One region of the Nocardiopsis sp. B62 genome, then DNA from elsewhere that is predicted to be linked to it. Evidence: riboswitches for the same ligand, from Rfam matches in the RefSeq annotation. Region 1 holds a riboswitch; the other holds the start of a gene.
The links. A riboswitch is a leader RNA that binds a small molecule or an ion and turns the genes downstream of it on or off. The one in region 1 is predicted to bind cobalamin.
Positions count from the first base shown of each region.

Region 2: it holds a riboswitch for cobalamin, as region 1 does, so the genes downstream of both, KBX21_RS02595 (CoA-acylating methylmalonate-semialdehyde dehydrogenase) here and metE (5-methyltetrahydropteroyltriglutamate--homocysteine S-methyltransferase) in region 1, are expected to answer to the same signal.

Region 1 is NZ_JAGPXK010000023.1:85,711-91,228, forward strand. It holds gene KBX21_RS21010 (DUF3558 domain-containing protein) at 1-1,094, shown strand, start outside; gene metE (5-methyltetrahydropteroyltriglutamate--homocysteine S-methyltransferase) at 1,174-3,450, opposite strand; cobalamin riboswitch at 3,607-3,787, opposite strand; gene KBX21_RS21020 (polysaccharide deacetylase family protein) at 4,036-5,518, shown strand, end outside.
Region 2 is NZ_JAGPXK010000002.1:120,512-126,029, forward strand. It holds gene KBX21_RS02590 (MFS transporter) at 1-1,285, opposite strand, end outside; cobalamin riboswitch at 1,434-1,554, shown strand; gene KBX21_RS02595 (CoA-acylating methylmalonate-semialdehyde dehydrogenase) at 1,582-3,081, shown strand; gene KBX21_RS02600 (acyl-CoA dehydrogenase family protein) at 3,078-4,220, shown strand; gene KBX21_RS02605 (enoyl-CoA hydratase/isomerase family protein) at 4,220-5,341, shown strand; gene mmsB (3-hydroxyisobutyrate dehydrogenase) at 5,338-5,518, shown strand, end outside.

The DNA.
Region 1 (5,518 bases):
GACCTTACAACCAGCCACCGCAGAATCCTTACGGCGGCGGGGACGGCACCGGCGGACAGCCGCCCTACGGCCCGCCGCAGGGAAACCCCTTCGGTGACGCCGCCACCGGCGGACAGCCCGGCTACGGGCAGGGCCCCTACCCGGGCGCACCCGGTCACGAGCAGGGCCCCTACCCCGGTGCCCCCGGCCACGACCAGGGCATGTACGCGGGCGGCCAGCCGCCCTACGGCCCCGGCCCCGGCCCCGGCGGCCCCATGGGCCCGGGCGGTCCTATGGGCCCCGGCGGTCCCATGGGCCCCGGCGGGTACCCGCCCGCGCAGCCGCCCCAGCAGGGCGGCGGAGGCAGCAAGGCCGGCCTGTGGGTGGTCATCGGCGGCGGTGTGGTCATCGTCGTCCTGGTGATCGCCGTGGTCGTCATGCTCGTCACCAACGGCAACGGCGGCGAGGAGATCGCCTCCGGCCCCGACGAGACCTCCGAGGTCACGGAAGAGGAGGAGCCCGCCGAGGAGGAGTCCGAGGAGGAGGCCCCCGCCTCGAACAGCGCCCTCGGCGACCCGCCCCACGCCCTGCCCACCGAGCCCTGCGAGTCCTTCACCGACCAGGTGCAGACGGACTTCGTCCTCCGTGACAGCGGCAGCAAGTACGTCTCCGACAACACGTCGAGCTGCTCCAACCTCGGCGACCTCCCCGAGAGCAGCTCCACCGAGGGCTTCGGCTCGCTGGAGGTGGGCTTCAAGCTCCCCTACAGCGCCAGCGACTCCCCGGAGGCCGCCTCCGAGGACATCCAGTACACGCTGGAGCGCATCCGGGGCGAATCCGAGTCGGACCGCTACGACGCCGAGGACATCGAGGTGGACGAGGAGGTGGAGGGTCTCGGCAGCGAGGCGCACCTGGTCATCACCAAGTCCGACCTGCTCGGGGACAAGCTCCCCGAGGCCAGCCTGCTGATGCGTCAGGACAACCTGATCATCACGGTGACCTACTACCTCGACACCACCCGAGGCGACCACGACGGCCTCGTCCTTCCGGACAACACCGAGGACATCATGGTCAACGCCGCGAACGAGGCTCTGGCCATCGTCGGGGACAGCTGACCCGTGCGAGCCGCGTAGCGGTGAGGACACCGAAGGGGGCCGCGGCGACGCCGTGGCCCCCTTCCGCGCGTTCGGTCCCCTAGGCGAGGTCGGCGCGGACCCGGCGGGCCGCCTCGACCATGTTGCGCAGCGCCTGCTCGGCCTCCGCGTAACCACGGGTCTTCAGACCGCAGTCCGGGTTGACCCACAGGTTCCCGGCGTCCACGTGCGTGGCCGCGAGCCGCAGCGAGGTCTCGATCTCCTCGACCGAGGGCACCCGGGGCGAGTGGATGTCGTACACGCCCGGGCCGATGCCCCGCTTGTAGCCGCGCTGGCCGAGGGCCTCCACGAGCTCCATGCGCGAACGGGCCGCCTCGACACTGGTGACGTCGGCGTCCAGCGCCTCGATGCCGCCGACGATCTGGTTGAACTCCGAGTAGCACATGTGCGTGTGGATGGTGGTGCTGGCCGCCACCCCGGAGGTGGCCAGGCGGAAGGAGTTCACCGCCCAGTCGAGGTAGGCCTGGCGCTGCTCCTCGCGCAGGGGCAGCAGCTCACGCAGGGCCGCCTCGTCCACCTGGATGTGGCGGATGCCCGCCCGCTCCAGGTCCGCGACCTCGTCGCGCAGGGCCAGACCCACCTGGCGGGCGGTCTCACCCAGCGGCTGGTCGGTACGGACGAACGACCAGGCGAGCATGGTGACCGGTCCGGTCAGCATGCCCTTGACGGGCTTGTCGGTGCGCGACTGCGCGTAGGTGATCCACTCGACCGTCATCGGTTCGGGGCGCGAGACGTCGCCGAACAGGATCGGGGGACGCACGCAGCGCGAACCGTAGGACTGCACCCAGCCGCGCTCGGTGGTCGCGTAGCCCTCCAGCTGCTCGGCGAAGTACTGGACCATGTCGTTGCGCTCGGGCTCGCCGTGGACGAGGACGTCCAGGCCGATCTCCTCCTGGAGCGCGATGACGCGGTCGATCTCCGAACGCAGGGTGCGCTCGTACTCCTCCGTGGCCAGCTCGCCCCTGCGGTGCGCGGCGCGGGCGCGGCGCAGCTCGGCGGTCTGCGGGAAGGAGCCGATGGTGGTCGTGGTGAGCGTGACGTCGGTGGGAGCGCCACGGTCCTCGGGACGCTCGTAGGCGTCCTGGCCCAGAGCGTCCAGACGGGCGCGCACACGGGCGTCGGTGAACGACGGGTTCCCGGTGGCGGCCGCGTCGAACCCGGCGTCCTCGCCCTCGGTGAGGACCCGGCCGAGCAGGGCCACCTCCGCCGCCTTCTGCTTGGCGAAGGCCAGGGCCGCGCGCAGCTCGGGGGCGAGCGAGGTCTCGGCGTCCAGGTCGATCGGCACGTGCAGCAGCGAGCAGGAGGTGCTCACGGTGAGCTCGTCGGTGAGGGCGAGCAGAGTGCCCAGCTCAGCCACGGCGGCGGGCAGGTCCGTGCGCCACACGTTGCGGCCGTCGACGACGCCGGCGACCAGGCGCGTGGAGCCCAGGCCGGAGACGGCGGCCAGATCCTCGACGCCCTCGGAGTCGGTGACGAGGTCGAGGCCGACGGCCTCCACCGGGGAGTCCTTGAGCACGCGCAGGGCGGCGGCACCGATGGAGCCGAAGTAGGTGGAGACGAGGAGGGAGGGACGGTCGGTGAGGGCGCCCAGGCGCTGGTAGACGCGCTCCAGGTGGCCGACGGCGGCGCGGCCCTCGTCGGTGGCCAGGATCGGCTCGTCGAGCTGGACCTCGGAGGCCCCCGCGGCCCGGAGGTCGGACAGGAGCCGGGCGTAGGCGTCCAGGAGCTGGTCGAGGAGCTCGATGGGCTCCCAGCCCTCGGGAGCGTCGTCGGCGGCCTTGGCCAGCAGGAGGAAGGTCAGCGGTCCGACCAGCACGGGGCGGGTCTGGAACCCGGCCTCCGAGGCCTCGCGGAACTCGGTGACGGGCTTGTCACCGACCAGGCGCGGACGGGTGCTGGGAGAGAGCTCGGGGACGAGGTAGTGGTAGTTGGTGTCGAACCACTTGGTCATCTCCAGGGGCGGGGCGCCCTGTTCGCCCCGGGCGAGCGCGAAGTAGCGGCGCAGGTGCTCGTCCCGCTCCTCGGCCTGTGCCGGGGAGGAGAAGCGAGCGGGAACGAGGTCGAACAGGACCGCCGTGTCCAGCACCTGGTCGTAGAAGGAGAAGGTGTTGGACGGCAGGTCGTCCACCCCCGCCTCCCGCAGCTGGGCGTAGACGCCCAGGCGGAGTTCGGAGGCGACGGTGTCGAGCTCGGTGGCGGTGGTGTCGCCCTTCCAGTAGGACTCACTGGCGCGCTTGAGTTCGCGGTCGGGGCCGATGCGCGGGTAACCGTGCACGGTGGAACGCACGGACGGCCCGGAGGCCGGGGTGCTGGGCATGGAGCTTCTCTCCCTCGTCGAAAGCCGGGTACCGGCCGCGAGGCGAGCGAGGACGCGGACACAGCGAGGAACGCCTCGCGGCGCATGGCTGTCTCCGCCCTCGGCCCTCCCTCGGGGCACGGGACCACCGACGGCACGGGTGCGCCGCCGGGCGGAGGCAGGTCTTCGGACTCGTGGGCTCCTCCGGCGTTACCGCCGGGCCTCCTACTGGTCGACGCTTCCCGGTTTCCGACTTTTCCGGTCGGATCACCAGTGCTTATGACGACGTTCGTTCCCACTCACCGCTGCGGGGCAGTCCCGGACTCGCACCGGGTTCCCTCTTTCGACACGCAACGCCCGCCCCGGAGGGGTTCCGGGGTGACCAAGGGTGGAGCGTGTACCTTCCACGGGTGCAAGTATAGGGAGCGCCCCCTCCGCCCATGCACTCGGCGTGGCCCTTGCCCACCCGGCGTCAACCCACGCCGGGAGCGGCATCACAACCGACAACCAGCGTTACGTGGGGGAGCGCTCCCCCGCCTCCCCCACGAACGTTCGTCTGACGATGAACGTGGAGAACCCCAGGTGAAGCAGCAAGACCGGCAGACCATGGCTCCCGACCAACCCCTTCTCACGGTCGCGATCGCGATGGTCGTCCTTCTGGGGCTGGTGCTGTCGGCGGCCCGACCACCCGGACTGTTGGAGGACAGTGCTCTGGCGGGCGGCGACGGCGCTCAGCCGACCGAGAACGGGGATCGGACCCCGGCCACAGGCGAACCCGACCAACTGACCACGGTCTCCCCCGACGCGGTTCCCGGAACGGAGGAGGTCACCCTCCCCTATGAGGGAGGGGCGGACGTCTCCGTCACCTACCCGTCCATCCCGAACGCCGGGCCGCTGTCCGACTTCCTGGACCGCACCCTGACCGCCCAGGTGCACGCCTTCGAGGCGGCCAACCCCGGGGCGCGCGCGTTCCTCGGTGAGTGGGGGCTGACCGCGGCCGAGGACGGGATCGTCGGTGTGCGGATGACCACCACCGAGACGGACTCCGAGGAGACCCGGGAGGGTCACAGCACCTACTGGTACGAGGTCGACACGGGCGCGGTGCACGGCTCCAGCCGCCTCCTCGCCGGACAGGCGGAGCTGGCCGAGCTCAACGAGCGGGTGCGCGAGGCGGTGTCCGACACCGACGCCTCACCCTCGGCCCTGTATCCGATCAGCTCGCTGTACGACTCGGTGGGCTTCAACCCGGACGGCGACCTCGTGGTGGAGTTCGACGCCGGGCAGGTGGCCCCGGCCAGCGCGGGCCGGGTACACGCGGTGCTGCCCCGGGACGAGGCCGAGTCGCTGCTCTCCGACCTCGGGCTGCGGGTGCGCGAGGCCGCGACCACGGGAGTGCGCGAGTTCAGGATCTCCGAGGCTCCCGAGGCCGAGAAGGACGGCTCGTCGTCCCAGGCCGCTCCGGGTGTGCTGTCCCCGCGTGACGACTCCGTCGACTGTTCCGACCCCGCCGCCAAGTGTGTCGCGCTCACCTACGACGACGGCCCCGGCGGACGGACCCCCGAGCTGTTGGACGCCCTGGCCGCGCACGACGCCAAGGCCACCTTCTTCGTCACCGGCCTCCCGGTCACCGAGCACCCGTGGGTGGTGCGGCGCACCTACGCCGAGGGACACGAGGTGGCCAACCACACGCTGGACCACCCCGACCTGACCGAGATCTCGAAGGGTGCGGCCCGCGAGAACCTGGAGGTGACGCAGGCGCTGGTGTACCGGGAGACCGGATACACGATGGACCTGATGCGGCCGCCCTACGGGGCCACCAACGACCGGGTCGCCGAGGTCACGGCGGAGCTCGGGCTGGCGCAGATCCTGTGGAGCTCGGACACCAACGACTGGCGGGACCGCAAGGCGAGCGTGGTGCGCAAGCGCGCGCTGGGCGGCGCCGAGCACGGCGCGATCATCCTGATGCACGACATCCACCCCACGACGATCGACGCGTCGATCGACATCATCCGTGAGCTGGACGACCGCGGGTACAGCATGGTCACGGTGTCGCAGCTGCTCGGCACCGCGGAGCCGGGCCGCGCCTACG
Region 2 (5,518 bases), on a different contig from region 1:
CGTGCTCACGCACCAGACCGACGAGCCGTCGGCCAAAGCACGCCACCACCGCCAGGCTGACCGCGCCCACCAGTGCGTAGGGGACACGGAGCGCGTCAGCCTGGCCCAGGGTGGGGGTCAGGGCGGCCACCAGGACACCGCCCGCCGCCATGCCCACGGCGCTCATGCCCCAGCTGACCGTGCGCATGGCGGCGTTCACCCTCCCGAGCAGGTGGTCCGGGGTGACGCGCTGACGGATCGACGTCATCGCCACCGAGTAGCCCAGGACCAGGCCGCCGCTGAGGAAGTACACCCCGGCCACCACCGGGGTGAGGGGCAGCAGCGCCACCACCAGGTACAGCAGTCCGCTCCCGGCCAGGCAGAGCGTCGGCAGCGTCCCGTGCGCAAGGACGGAGCGCAGCCAGGAGACGACCTGTCCGCCGATCACCCCGCCGATCGCGGCGAAGGCCATCAGCAGGCCGAACCCGGCCGGTCCGAGCCCCAGCGTGTCCCGCACGAACAGCACCTGGGTGGAGAGCAGGGTCGTGTAGGCCGTGTTCACGAACACCGCGATGACCGCCACCGCGCGCAGCAGCGGCTGGTTCCACAGGGCCCGCACGCCCTCGACCACGTCCGCCCACACCCCGCGCGGTCCTCGCGGTGCCCTGGGAACGGAACCCTCCGCGGGTCCGGCGTCGCCGGGCTCGGGGGAGGTCGCGCGGACCCTCAGGAGCGCCACCACCGACACCAGCAGTGCGGCGATGTTGAACAGGAACGGCACGAACAGGCCCAGGGCCAGCACGAACCCGCCCAGCGGGCGCCCGGCGAACTCCTGCGCCACGATCGCCCCGGAGCGGACGTGCCCGTTGGCGCGCTCCAACGACTCCCGGGGAACCAGCGCGGTCACTGTGGTCTCGGCGGCGGTGTCGTAACAGACCTCCAGGGCGCCGAAGCAGAACGCGAAGGCCGTGAGCAGGGGGATCGAGGCCCAGCCGGAGAACACCACGAGGGCCAGCAGCGCCCACAGCAGCAGTCGCAGCGTGTTGGCGGAGACCATCAGCGTGAACCGGGGCAGGCGGTCCACGAGCACGCCCGCGGGGAGCGCCAGGAGGAGCCAGGGCAGCCGCCCGGCGGTGGCGACGGCGGCCACCAGGGCCGCGCTGTCGGGGGCCAGGGAGGAGGCCAGCCAGGGCACGGCGATCATCGCCACGCCGTCGCTCAGGTTCGAGGCCAGGGACGCGGACCAGAAGGCCCAGAAGCGCCCGCCGAGCGGTGCCGCCGACGCCCGGGTCGTGGAGTCGGACATGGGGGACCGGCCTTCCGCACGCCGGTGTATCGGGCGGTTCCCGAGCGGGGCACCGGCACACGGGGCCCACGCTAACCCTCCGCTCTGCGCCACAACCCCGGAGTGCGCGGGGATCGGGAGCGCGAGGGGGCTGGATTTAGTAGGACGTCCAACTATATGGTGAGGGAGCCGTGGAGCGGGGAAGCTGGTGCGAATCCAGCGCGGTCCCGCCACTGTGACCGGGCAGAACGTCCGGAAGTCAGGCCACCGCTCGCGGCCGGAGATTCGTGTGGTCCACGAGGATGGAGCGAACACGCATGGTCAGCGAGCTGACGCATTTCGTGCATGGCACCAACGTCCCGGGTCGGAGCGGTCGCTTCGGCGACGTGTACGACCCCAGCACCGGCCAGGTCCAGGCCAGGGTCCCCCTGGCGGACCGGGCGGAGACCGAGGCGGTCATCGCCGACGCCGAGCGGGCGCAGGTCGAATGGGGTGCCTGGAGCCCCCAGCGCAGGGCGCGGGTCCTGCTCAAATTCCTCCAACTGGTCGAACCCGAACGCGAGTCCCTCGCCCGGACCCTGTCCGCCGAGCACGGCAAGACCGTCGCCGACGCGCACGGCGACCTCCAGCGCGGACTGGAGGTGGTGGAGTTCGCGGCGGGCATCCCGCACCTGATCAAGGGCGAGTTCACCGACAACGCCGGGGCCGGGATCGACGTCCACTCCCTGCGCCAGCCCCTGGGCGTGGTCGCGGGCATCACCCCGTTCAACTTCCCGGCGATGATCCCGCTCTGGAAGGCCGCGCCCGCGCTGGCCTGCGGGAACGCCTTCATCCTCAAGCCCTCGGAGCGCGACCCCTCGGTCCCGCTCCGTCTGGCCGAGCTCTTCCTGGAGGCGGGACTCCCGCCGGGCGTGCTCAACGTGGTCAACGGCGACAAGGAGACGGTGGACACCCTGCTCACCGACCCCCGCGTGGCCGCCGTGGGCTTCGTCGGCTCCACCCCGATCGCCGAGTACGTGTACTCCACGGCCACCGCGCACGGCAAACGCGCCCAGTGCTTCGGCGGGGCCAAGAACCACATGATCGTCATGCCCGACGCCGACCTCGACCAGGTCGCCGACGCCCTGATCGGCGCCGGGTACGGGTCCGCCGGTGAGCGCTGCATGGCCATCTCCGTGGCCGTCCCGGTGGGCGAGGAGACCGCCGACGCCCTCGTCGCCAAGCTCACCGAACGCATCGCCGGGCTGACCGTGGGCGCCTCGGACGACCCCGACGCCGACTTCGGGCCCCTGGTGTCCGGGGACGCCCTGAACCGCGTGGACGCCTACGTGGGGCTGGGGGTCGAGGAGGGCGCCGAACTGGTGGTCGACGGCCGCGGACTCAAGGTCAAGGGCCACGAGGACGGCTTCTTCACCGGCGCCTCCCTGTTCGACCGCGTCACCCCCGACATGCGCGTCTACAAGGAGGAGATCTTCGGCCCCGTGCTGACCGTGGTGCGCGCGGCCGACTACGAGGAGGCCCTGCGCCTGCCCAGCGAGCACGAGTACGGCAACGGCGTCTCCATCTTCACCCGGGACGGCGACACCGCCCGCGACTTCTCGCAGCGCGTCAACACCGGCATGGTCGGCGTGAACGTGCCCATCCCGGTCCCGGTCGCCTACCACACGTTCGGCGGGTGGAAGCGGTCCGGCTTCGGCGACCTCAACCAGCACGGACCCGACTCCGTCCGCTTCTACACCCGCACCAAGACCGTCACCTCGCGCTGGCCCTCCGGGGTCAAGGAGGGCGCGGAGTTCACGATCCCGGTCGTCCGGTGACCTCCGCGATCACCGACGAACAGCGCGCGCTGGCCGAGACCGCGCGCGGGTTCGCCGACGAACACCTCGCACCGTTCGCCGTCGGGTGGGACCAGACCAAGCACTTCCCGGTCGACGTGCTCCGCAAGGCCGCCGAACTCGGCATGGGCGGCCTCTACGTCTCCGAGGACACCGGCGGCACGGGCCTGACCAGACTCGACGGCGCCCTCGTCTTCGAGGCCCTGGCCACCGGCTGCCCGTCCCTGGCCGGGTACCTGTCCATCCACAACATGGTTGCCTGGATGGTCGACCGCTACGGCGACGACGAACAGCGCGCCCGCTGGATCCCGGGGCTGTGCTCCATGGAGACCCTGGGCAGCTACTGCCTCACCGAGCCCGGCGCCGGTTCCGACGCCGCCGCGCTCAGCACCCGGGCGGTCCGCGACGGGGACTCCTACGTCCTCACCGGCTCCAAGCAGTTCATCTCCGGGGCGGGCGTCTCCGAGGTGTACGTGGTGATGGCCCGCACCGGAGGCGACGGCGCCGCCGGGATCTCCGCGTTCGTCGTGCACCGCGACGACCCCGGGGTGTCCTTCGGCCCCAACGAGGCCAAGATGGGCTGGAACGCCCAACCCACCCGCCAGGTCCTCATGGACGGGGTCCGGCTGCCCGCCGACCGCCTCCTGGGGGCCGAGGGCGACGGCTTCCGCATCGCGATGAACGGGCTCAACGGCGGGCGCCTCGGCATCGCCGCCTGCTCGCTCGGGGGCGCCCTGGCAGCTCTGGAGGGCAGCACCGCCTACCTGGGGAGCCGGGAGGCCTTCGGCGCCCCGCTCATCAACGCGCAGGCGCTCCAGTTCCGGCTCGCGGAGATGGCCACCGACCTGGAGGCCGCCCGCTCCCTGCTGTGGCGGGCCGCCAGCGCCCTGGACGAGGGCGACCCGGGGGCCGCTCAGCTGTGCGCGATGGCCAAGCGGTTCGCCACCGAGGCCGGGTACACCGTCGCGGACCAGGCCCTCCAGCTCCACGGAGGGTACGGCTACCTCACGGAGTACGGCATTGAGAAGATCGTGCGCGACCTGCGGGTGCACCGAATCCTGGAAGGAACCAACGAGATCATGAGCCTCATCATCGCTCGACGACTCACCGGGGCCGCCTGATGACCAGCGAGACCACTCCCGGGGAACCGACCCCGGACGACGCGACGGTGCTGCTGCGCGTGGAGGGCACGCTCGCCCACGCCACACTCAACCGCCCGCGCTCCATCAACGCCCTGGACCACTCGATGGTCCGGGTGCTCGCGGACGCCCTCACCTCCTGGGAGAAGGACGAGGGGGTGTCCGTGGTGCTGCTGGACGGTGCCGGGGAACGCGGCCTGTGCGCGGGCGGCGACATCCGCGCCATCCGGGCCAGCGCGGTGAACGGCGACCGGCAGGCCGCCGACTTCTGGCGGGACGAGTACCACCTCAACGCGCGGATCGCCCGCTACCCCAAGCCCTACGTCGCTCTCATGGACGGTGTGGTCATGGGCGGCGGCGTGGGCGTGTCCGCGCACGGCGGCGTCCGTGTGGTGACCGAGCGCTCCAAGGTGGGCATGCCGGAGACCACCATCGGGTTCGTGCCGGACGTCGGCGGCACCTTCCTGCTCTCGCGGGCGCCCGGCGAGACCGGCACGCACCTGGCGCTCACCGGCACGCCGATCGGTGCCGCGGACGCGGTGTACACCGGTATGGCCGACCACTATGTGCCCTCCGAGCGGCTCCCCGACCTCGTCGCGGCGCTCACGCGTGCCGGTACGGAGACCGAGGTCGACGAGGCGGTGGGCCGGTTCGCCGAGATCGTCCCGGCCGCGCCCCTGGAGGCCCGGCGCGGGTGGATCGACGCCTGCTACTCCGCGGACACCGCAGAGGAGATCGTGTCCCGGCTGCGCGACCACGGCGACCCCGAGGCGGCGAAGGCCGCCGAGATCATCGGGACCAGGTCACCGACTGCCGTCAAGACCACGCTGGCGGCTCTGCGCCGGGCCCGGGCCCTGGACACCCTGGAGGAGGTCCTGGAACAGGAGTACCGCGTGTCGATGGCCGCGCTGGGCTGGCCCGATCTCGCGGAGGGCATCCGGGCGCAGGTGATCGACAAGGACCGGAACCCCCGGTGGTCCCCGGCCACGCTCGCGGAGGTGGCCGACGCAGACGTCGACCGCGCCTTCGACCCCGCCCCGGACGGACCGGTCGGCCTCGCCGAACCGGCCGCCGCGGCAGACGCCACCGGAGGTGTTCGATGACCGCGATCGCCTTCGTGGGGCTCGGCAACATGGGCGGGCCGATGGCCGCCAACCTCGTCGCGGCGGGGCACGACGTCACCGGTTACGACCTGGTCCCCGAGGCGCTGGAGCGTGCCTCGGGCGCCGGCGTCCGGGTCGCCGGGTCCGCCGCCGAGGCCGTGGCCGGGGCCGACGTCG